Sediminicoccus rosea: one gene and its partner. The protein of the gene in region 2 interacts with the protein of the main gene of each other region in a pairwise test. Links are inferred from orthologs where the notes say so. Each region holds a gene or a part of one and is shown on either strand. Other genes may lie near its edges.

What was found. The genes of interacting proteins can lie anywhere in the genome.
Region 1: the proteins of gyrA (region 2) and gyrB interact in binary tests that used the Escherichia coli proteins (3 or more experiments, as listed by UniProt). The link is inferred for Sediminicoccus rosea from one-to-one orthologs.

What each region holds. Positions count from the first base shown.
Region 1 is NZ_CP137852.1:922,409-926,280, reverse strand. What follows is about bases 1-3,067. They hold gyrB (DNA topoisomerase (ATP-hydrolyzing) subunit B), read right to left. Parts: upstream 2,725-3,067; coding sequence 277-2,724; downstream 1-276. Other genes in these bases: recF (DNA replication/repair protein RecF), read right to left, coding at 2,770-3,067; R9Z33_RS04335 (hypothetical protein), read right to left, coding at 1-146. Outside these bases: more of recF, read right to left, coding at 3,068-3,872. UniProt on the Escherichia coli protein: DNA gyrase negatively supercoils closed circular double-stranded DNA in an ATP-dependent manner to maintain chromosomes in an underwound state.
Region 2 is NZ_CP137852.1:4,036,986-4,042,142, forward strand. What follows is about bases 1-3,299. They hold gyrA (DNA gyrase subunit A), read right to left. Parts: upstream 2,910-3,299; coding sequence 201-2,909; downstream 1-200. Other genes in these bases: coaD (pantetheine-phosphate adenylyltransferase), read right to left, coding at 1-204; ssb (single-stranded DNA-binding protein), read right to left, coding at 3,078-3,299. Outside these bases: more of ssb, read right to left, coding at 3,300-3,599; excinuclease ABC subunit UvrA, read left to right, coding at 3,746-5,157. UniProt on the Escherichia coli protein: A type II topoisomerase that negatively supercoils closed circular double-stranded (ds) DNA in an ATP-dependent manner to maintain chromosomes in an underwound state.

The DNA.
Region 1 (3,872 bases), 3.1 Mb from region 2 along the record:
ATGACGTTGGCGTAGAGCGAGTTCGTGGACAGCACATTGTCGCAGTAGGTCGGCAGGCCCTGGGCGGCGGCCGGCGCCGGCTGGGCGAGGCTCATCACCGCGGCGGCCGCGGCGGCGAGGGCAGTGGTCCTGGCAAAGAACGTCATGGCACCGTCTCCTTTTCGCGTGGAGGTCATCTCCCACGAGCGAGACTATGCGCGCGAGACGCGATAGATAAAACGCTGCGGAAACGATCACCAGGATCGGCGCGGCCGATGGAGCGGCCGCGCTCCACCCTCACACGTCGAGGTTGGCGACCTTCAGGGCATTGCCGACGATGAAGTCGCGGCGCGGCTCCACCACATCGCCCATCAGCGTGGAGAAGACGCTCTCGGCATCCTCGGCATCGTCCACCCGCACCTGCAGCAGCGTGCGTACCGCCGGGTCCAGCGTGGTCTTCCAGAGCTGGTCGGGGTTCATCTCGCCCAGGCCCTTGAAGCGCTGGAAGGAGAGGCCGCGCCGGCCCTGCGCCAGGATGCGGTCGAAGGCGGCGAGAGGGCCGCGCACGGCCGCCTCCTGCCCCTCGAAGGCGAGCTTCGCGCCCGCTTCGAACTCCGCGCGGAGCTTGGCGCGGCGGTCATCCAGCCAACGCGCCTCGCTGCTGCGGAGCGCCGCGACCGTCAGCGTGTGGCGCTCGGCCACGCCGCGCACCATGCGGTGGATGTGGATGCCGGCCTCGTCCACCGAGGCCTTCCAGCCGCGCTCGGCTGGCGGCGCCATGGCATCGAGGCGCGTCACGAAATCCTGCGCGCCCTCCATGGCGCGCTGCTGGTCGGGCGTGAGGATGCCCGCCATCGCCGCTTGCTCGACGATCTCGACGGGTACATTGGCGGCGAGGCGACGGATGCGCGAGGTGGTCTGGCGCAGCCCCTCCACCACCTCGGCCAGCTCGTCGCCGGTGACGACGCGGCCATCGGCCAGCGTCATGCGCGCCCCCGCCGTCGCCTTCTCGATCAGGTAGTCCTCCAGCGCGCGGTCATCCTTGAGGTAGCGCTCCTCATTGCCGCGCTTGGCGCGGTAGAGCGGCGGCTGCGCGATGTAGAGGTGCCCGCGCTCGATCAGCTCGGGCATCTGGCGGAAGAAGAAGGTCAGCAGCAGCGTGCGGATGTGCGACCCGTCCACATCCGCGTCCGTCATGATGATGATCTTGTGGTAGCGCAGCTTGTCGGCCGAGAAGCCACCCTTCGCGGGCTCCCCCGTGCCGATGCCGGTGCCGAGCGCGGTGATCAGCGTGCCGATCTCCGCACTCGCCAGCATCTTGTCCACGCGGGCGCGTTCCACGTTCAGGATCTTGCCCTTGAGCGGCAGGATCGCCTGGTTCGCGCGGTTGCGTCCCTGCTTGGCCGAGCCACCCGCGCTGTCACCCTCGACGAGGAAGAGCTCGCTCTTGGTAGGGTCCTTCTCCTGGCAGTCGGCGAGCTTGCCGGGCAGCGTGGAGATATCGAGCGCGTTCTTGCGCCCCACCTTCTCTCGCGCGAGCTGCGCCGCCTTGCGCGCGACGGCGCTGAGGACGACCTGATCGAGGACGAGCTTCGCCTCCTTCGGATGCGTCTCGAACCAGTGCGACAGCGCGTCGGCGACGGCCATGTGCACCACCGGCTGCACCTCGGAGGAGACGAGCTTGTCCTTGGTCTGCGAGCTGAATTTCGGGTCCGGCACCTTGACCGAGAGCACGCAGGTCAGCCCCTCGCGCATGTCGTCGCCGACCAGCTCGATCTTCTCCTTCTTCGCCAGGTCCTCGGCGTATTTGGAGACGATGCGGGTCAGCGCCTGGCGGAAGCCCGCCTGGTGCGAGCCGCCATCGCGCTGCGGGATGTTGTTGGTGAAGCAGAGCATCACCTCGCGCGGGGAATTGGTCCACCACATCGCGAGCTCGACGCGGATGCCGTCGCCTTCCTTGGCGATGACGCTGATCGGCGGCTTGAAGAGGGATTCCTTGCCCTTGTCGAGCCATTCGACGAAGGCGACGAGGCCGCCATCGAACTTGAACTCGGCGCTCTGCGCGGGAACGTGGCGGTCGTCGCGCAGCGTGATGGCGAGGCCCGAATTGAGGAAGGCCAGCTCGCGCAGGCGGCGCTCCAGGATATGGAAGTCGTATTCCACCTGGGTGAAGGTCGCGGCCGAGGGCTTGAAGGTCACCTGCGTGCCCTGCGGATGGTCGGACGGGCCGATCACCTTGAGCGGCTGCACCGTGTCGCCATGCTCGAAGCGGATGAAATGCTCGATCCCGCCGCGCCAGATGCGCACTTCCATCCATTCGCTGAGCGCGTTCACCACGGCGGCACCCACGCCGTGCAACCCGCCCGAGACCTTGTAGGAATTCTGGTTGAACTTGCCGCCGGCATGCAGCCGCGTCAGCACGACCTCGGCCGCGGAAATCCCCTCCTCGGCGTGGATGTCCACCGGGATGCCGCGCCCGTCATCGGTGACGGAGACGCTGCCATCGCCGTTGAGCACGACATCCACGCGGCTGGCATAGCCGGCCTGCGCTTCGTCCACCGAATTGTCGATGATCTCGAAGGCCATGTGGTGCAGGCCCGAGCCGTCATCCGTGTCGCCGATATACATGCCGGGGCGCTTGCGCACCGCCTCCAGGCCGCGCAGCACGGTGATCGAGGCGCCGGTGTAGTCGGCGTCCGAAACCTGGTTCGGGGTCTCGTCACCGGTCGGGGAATCGCTGCTCATCGGGAATCGGAAAACCTCTGGAAGAACCTACGGTTTATGCCCGATTTACGCGCCGAGGGACAGGGGCGCCGGATGGGCCTCCCCCGGAGCGATCCGCCAATGGGCGGCGCGGCCTGCCAGGGGGTGGAACACCTCGGGATCCGTGCCGGTCAGGAAGCTCTGGGCGGGCAGCGCGGCCAGCGCGGCAAACAGCGCGCCGCGCCGCGCCTCGTCCAGATGCGCGGCCACCTCATCCAGCAGCAGGAGGGGCGCGAAGCCGCGCGCGGCGGCGATCAGCCCGGCATGGGCCAGCACGGTCGAGATCAGCAGCGCCTTCTGCTCGCCGGTCGAACACAGGCCGGCCGGCATGGCCTTGGCCGCATGGGTGAAGAGCAGGTCCGCCCGGTGCGGGCCGCTCAGCGTCGCGCCCGCCGCCGCATCCCGCGCGCGGGAGGCGGCCCAGGCATCGCGCAGCGCCTCCTCGGCCGCGAGCGCCGGCATCTCCTCCAGCAGCGCCGCCGCCGGGCATTGCAGCGCGAGGATGGCGGCGGGGAAGGCGCTTTCGGCGACGCCCCCCTGGGCCGCGTTCAGCCGCGCCACCAGGGCGCGGCGTGAGGCGGCGATGGCGATGCCGTGCCGCGCCATCGCATCCTCCAGCGCGGCCAGCCAGGCGGGCTCGGCCCGGCCCTTCTGCAGCAGCCGGTTGCGGCCGGCCATGGCGGATTCATAGGCCGTCGCCTCGCGCGCCAGATGCGGCTCCAGCGCCATCGCGAGGCGATCCAGGAAGCGGCGGCGCCCGCCCGCACTTTCCTGGAACAGGCGGTCCATCTGCGGCGTGATCCAGACGGCGGCGACGCGCTCGGCCAGCTCCGCCTGGGCGCGCAGCTTCTCGCCATCCAGGCGGAAGGCGCGGCGGTCGGCGCTGCCTTCCTCCAGGCTGCCGGTGCCGATCTCGAAGCCGCCCAGCCCGTCATCAAAGTGGCCCGAGACGCTCCAGCTCGCGCCGCCCTGCATCGCCACGTCGCCGATGCGCGCACCGCGCAGGCCACGCCCGGGGCCGAGCAGGCTGATCGCCTCCAGCAGGTTCGTCTTGCCCGCGCCATTGGGCCCGGTGAAGACCAGCATGGGCTCGGCAAAGCGCAGCTCCGCCTGGGCGTAGGAGCGATATC
Region 2 (5,157 bases):
GCCGGTGCGGCTGGCGATGGCAGCGGTCTCGGCCGAGACAAGCTCGGCGCGCTCCTCCAGCGAGAAGAGCGGCCCCTTGCCGATGTTCATGGCGACGCCGATGACCAGGCGGTCCACCAGCCGCGCGGCGCGGCCGATGACGTCGAGATGCCCATTGGTCACCGGGTCGAAGGTGCCCGGGTAAAGGGCGACGCGGTCAGTCATTCCGGGGTGGCTTCCTGTTCATTGTCCTCGGCTTCTTCGTCCAGGACGGGGAAGCAGCTCGTCACGCGCTCCGCCTCGTCCAGCCGTTGCAGCATGACGCCTTGCGACTGCCGCCCGGTCTTGCGCACCTGCTCCGCCTCGAAGCGGATGGCCTGGCCGCCATCGGTCATCAGCATGATGTGGTCGCCCGCCTGCACGGCGAAGCAGGCGACGACGGCGCTGCCGGTGCGGCGGCTCAGGCTGATGCCGTTGATGCCCTGCCCGCCGCGGCCGGTGACGCGATACTCATAGGCGCTGCTGCGCTTGCCGAAGCCGCGGTCGGTCACGGTCAGCAGGAACTGCTCGGCCGCCTCCAGCTCCGCGATGCGCTCGGCCGTCAGCGTGATCTCGGCGGCGCCGGCCTCCTCGGCTTCCTCCGGCGCGGGCGCGGGCTCCGCCGCCTCCTCCGTGCCTTCGGCGCGGCGCTTGTGCTTGAGGTAGGCCGCGCGCTCCTCGACCGTGGCATTCACATGGCCGAGCACCGCCAGCGCGATCACCTCGTCGCCCTTCGCGAGGCGGATGCCGCGCACGCCGGTCGAATCGCGCCCGGCGAAGACGCGCAGCGTGTCCGCATCGGCCACGAAACGGATCGCCTTGCCCTGGCGGGTGGCGAGCAGCACGTCATCGCCCTCGCGGCAGGTGGCGACACCGACCAGCGAATCGCCCTCCTCCAGCTTCATGGCGATGAGGCCGGAGGAGCGGACATTGCGGAAATCGCTCAGGCGGTTGCGCCGTACATCGCCGCTCTGGGTCGCGAAGACCAGGTGGAGGTGCTCCCACAGGCTTTCATCCTGCGGCAGCGGCAGCACGGCGGTGACGCTCTCGCCCTCCTGCAATTGCAGCACCTGGCGCAGCGAGCGGCCCTTGCCGTTCGTGCCGCCCTCCGGCAACTGCCAGACCTTCTCGCGGAAAGCGATGCCGCGGCTCGTGAAGAACAGCACCCATTGATGGGTGTGGCCCACGAAGCTGCGCACCACCACGTCATCGGCGCGCGTCGAGGCCGCGCTGCGCCCCTTGCCCCCGCGATTCTGCGCTCGGAACACATCGAGCGGCGTGCGCTTCACATAGCCATCGCGCGTCAGCGTCACGATCATCGAGGCCGGCGCGATCAGGCTCTCATCGTCAATATCGGCCGCGTGCTCGACGATGCGGGTCAGGCGCGGCTGGTGCAGCGTGCCGCGGATCGCCAGCAGCTCGTCCGTCATGACCTCCATGCGGCGCGGCCGGCTGGAGAGGATCTCCAGCAGCTCGACGATGCGCGCCCCCACTTCCTTCAGCTCGGCATCGATCTTCTCGCGCTCGAGCCCGGTGAGGCGTTGCAGGCGCAGCTCCAGGATGCCGCGGGCCTGCGCCTCGGTCAGGCGCATGGTGCCGGCGGGCGAGAGCTCATTGCCCTCGTCCTGCACGAGCGCCACCAGCGGCGCCACATCGGCCGCCGGCCAGTCGCGCGCCATCAGCGCCACGCGGGCGGCGGCGGCGTCCGGGCTTTCGCGGATCAGGCGGATCACCTCGTCGATGTTCGCCACCGCGATGGCGAGGCCGATCAGGTTGTGCGCCCGCTCCCGCGCCTTCATCAGGCGATGGCGCGAGCGGCGGAGGATGACTTCCTCGCGGAAGGCGATGAAGGCCTGCAGCGCCTCGCGGATGCCCATCTGCTGCGGGCGGCCGCCATTCAGCGCCAGGAAATTCACCGGGAAGCTGATCTGCAGCGAGGTCATCCGGTAGAGCTGGTTCAGCACCACCTCCGCCACCGCCTCGCGCTTCAGCTCGATCACGATGCGCAGGCCCGAGCGATCGCTCTCGTCGCGGAGGTCGCTGATGCCCTCGATGAGCTTGGAGCGCACCAGCTCCGCGATGCGCTCGATCAGCACCGACTTGTTCACCTGGTACGGGATCTCGTTGACGATGATGGCCTGGCGGCCACCCTTCATGTCCTCGATCACGCAATCGGCGCGCAGCGGGATGGAGCCGCGCCCCGTCTCGAAGGCGGAGCGGATGCCCGAGCGGCCGAGGATCAGGCCCCCCGTCGGGAAATCCGGGCCGGGGATGATCTCCATCAGCTCGGCCAGCGTCGTCTCCGGCTCGGCGATCAGCTTGAGCGTCGCGTTGATCACCTCGGTCGGGTTGTGCGGCGGGATGTTCGTCGCCATGCCGACGGCAATGCCGCCCGCGCCATTCACCAGCAGGTTCGGGAAGGCGGCCGGCAGGACGCGCGGCTCCTCGGCGCTTTCATCGTAGTTCGGGATGAAATCGACCGTGTCCTCGTCAATGCCCTCCAGCAGGGCGGCGGCGGACTTCGCCAGGCGCACCTCGGTGTAGCGCATGGCCGCCGGCGGGTCGCCGTCCATCGAGCCGAAATTGCCCTGGCCATCCACCAGCGGCACCCGCATCGAGAAGCCCTGCGCCATGCGGACCATGGCGTCGTAGATCGCAGAGTCGCCATGCGGGTGATACTTGCCCATCACGTCGCCGACGACGCGGGCCGATTTGCGGTGCGGCTTGTCGGCCGTGTAGCCCGCCTCGTGCATGGCGTAGAGGATGCGCCGGTGCACCGGCTTCAGCCCGTCCCGCACATCGGGCAGCGCGCGGCTGACGATGACGGACATCGCGTAGTCGAGATAGGAGCGGCGCATCTCCTCTTCGAGGGCGATGGGGGCCACGTCCATGGGCTTGGGGATTTCGTCGCTCAAATGGCTGGTCCTGGTTGGTTGGACACCCAGGGGCTCTGCCCCTGGACCCCGGCAGGAAACTCAGTTTCCTGCACCTTCGACAGATGGTGGTGCAGGAGGCTCGCCTCCTGCTGGGGGTGCGGGGGGCAAAGCCCCTCGCAACGCTCAGAACGGAATATCGTCATCCATATCCGGCTTCTTCCCCGCATCCCAGCCGCCCGAGCGCGGCGCGCCGCCGCGGGCCGGGGCCGAGCTGCGCTCCCCACCACCCGAATACCCGCCGCCGCCGCTGCGGCCCGAATACCCGCCCTCCTCGGCCATCTCGCCGCCACCACCCGAGGAACGGCCGCCAACCAGCGCCAGCTCGCCGCGATACTGCCGCAGGACGATCTCGGTCGTGTACTTGTCCTGGCCCGAGGCGTCCTGCCACTTCCGGGTCTCCAGCTGGCCCTCGATGTAGACCTCGCTGCCCTTCTTCAGATAGCGCTCGGCGATCTCGCCGAGCTTCTCGTTGAAGATGGCGACGGCATGCCACTCGGTCCGCTCCTGCTGGTTGCCCTCGCGGTCCTTGTAGCGCTCGCTGGTCGCGATCCGCAGATTCACGACCTTGCCGCCATTCTGGAAGTTGCGCACCTCCGGGTCCTTGCCGAGGCGGCCCAGGATGATCACCTTGTTCACACCGGCCATGCGCTGCGACTCCTTGCAATTTGGTTCCGGAACCTAGCTTTTCCGGATTGGCCGGGCCAGCCCCGCGCCAAGGCTTGGCACCCGCCCCTATTCTGGTGCAAAAGCACCGTGAACACAATGCGAACATTCTGCCTGGAGTGCCCCCCATGCCGCGCGACGCGCATCCCCCTGCCCAGGCGCCCCTGTCTGAGAACAAGACCGACCTGATCCGCATCCGCGGCGCCCGGCAGCACAATCTGAAATCGGTGGATCTCGACCTGCCGCGCGGCAAGCTCGTGGTGCTGACCGGCCTTTCCGGCTCCGGCAAGTCATCCCTGGCCTTCGACACCATCTACGCCGAGGGCCAGCGCCGCTACGTCGAATCGCTCAGCGCCTATGCGCGGCAATTCCTCCAGCTCATGCAGAAGCCCGATGTGGACAGCATCGAGGGCCTCTCGCCCGCCATCTCCATCGAGCAGAAGACCACCAGCCACAACCCGCGCTCCACCGTCGGCACGGTGACCGAGATCCATGACTACATGCGCCTGCTCTGGGCGCGCGTCGGCGTGCCCTACAGCCCCGCCACCGGCCTGCCGATCGAGGCTCAGACCGTCTCGCAGATGGTGGACCGCGTGATGGCCATGCCCGAGGGCACGCGGCTGCTGATCCTGGCGCCCGTCATCCGCGGCAAGAAGGGCGAGTACCGGAAGGAGCTCGCCGAATACCAGCGTCGCGGCTTCGAGCGCGTAAAGATCAACGGCACCCTCACCTTGATCAGCGAGGCCCCCAAGCTCGACAAGAAGCTGAAGCACGACATCGAGGTGGTGGTGGACCGCGTTGTGGTGCGTGACGGCCTGGCCCAGCGCCTGGCCGACAGCTTCGAGACCGCCTTGGCCCTGGCCGACGGCATCGCCTATGCCGAGAATGCCGATGGCGGCGAGCGCACCGTGTTCAGCCAGAAATTCGCCTGCCCCGTCTCCGGCTTCTCCATCGAGGAGATCGAGCCCCGCCTCTTCAGCTTCAACTCCCCCCAGGGCGCCTGCCCCACCTGCGACGGCCTGGGCACCGAAAGCTTCTTCGACCCCGCTCTGGTCATCCCCAACCCGGCGCTGAGCCTGAAGGAGGGCGCCATCGTCCCCTGGGCCGGCAATGCCAGCAGCCCCTATTACGACCAGACGCTGGTGAGCCTCGCCAAGCATCTCAAGATCGGCATGGAGACCGCCTGGGAAGACCTCCCCGAGGCCGCGCAGCACGCCATCCTGCATGGCACGGGCGGCGAGGCGGTGACGCTGCGCTACAAGGACGGGCTGCGCGCCTATGAGGTGCAGAAGCCCTTCGAGGGCGTGATCCGGAATCTCGAGCGCCGCTTCCGCGAGAGCGACAACCCATGGGTGCGCGAGGACATGGCGCGCTATCAGGCGGACAAGCCCTGCCACGCCTGCGGTGGCCATCGCCTGAAGCCGCAATCCCTGGCCGTGAAGGTCGCGGGCTGCCACATCGGCGAGGCCTCGGCCCTCTCCATCCGCCGCGCGAAGGATTGGTTCGCGGGGGTGATGGAAACGCTCACGCCGCAGCGCCA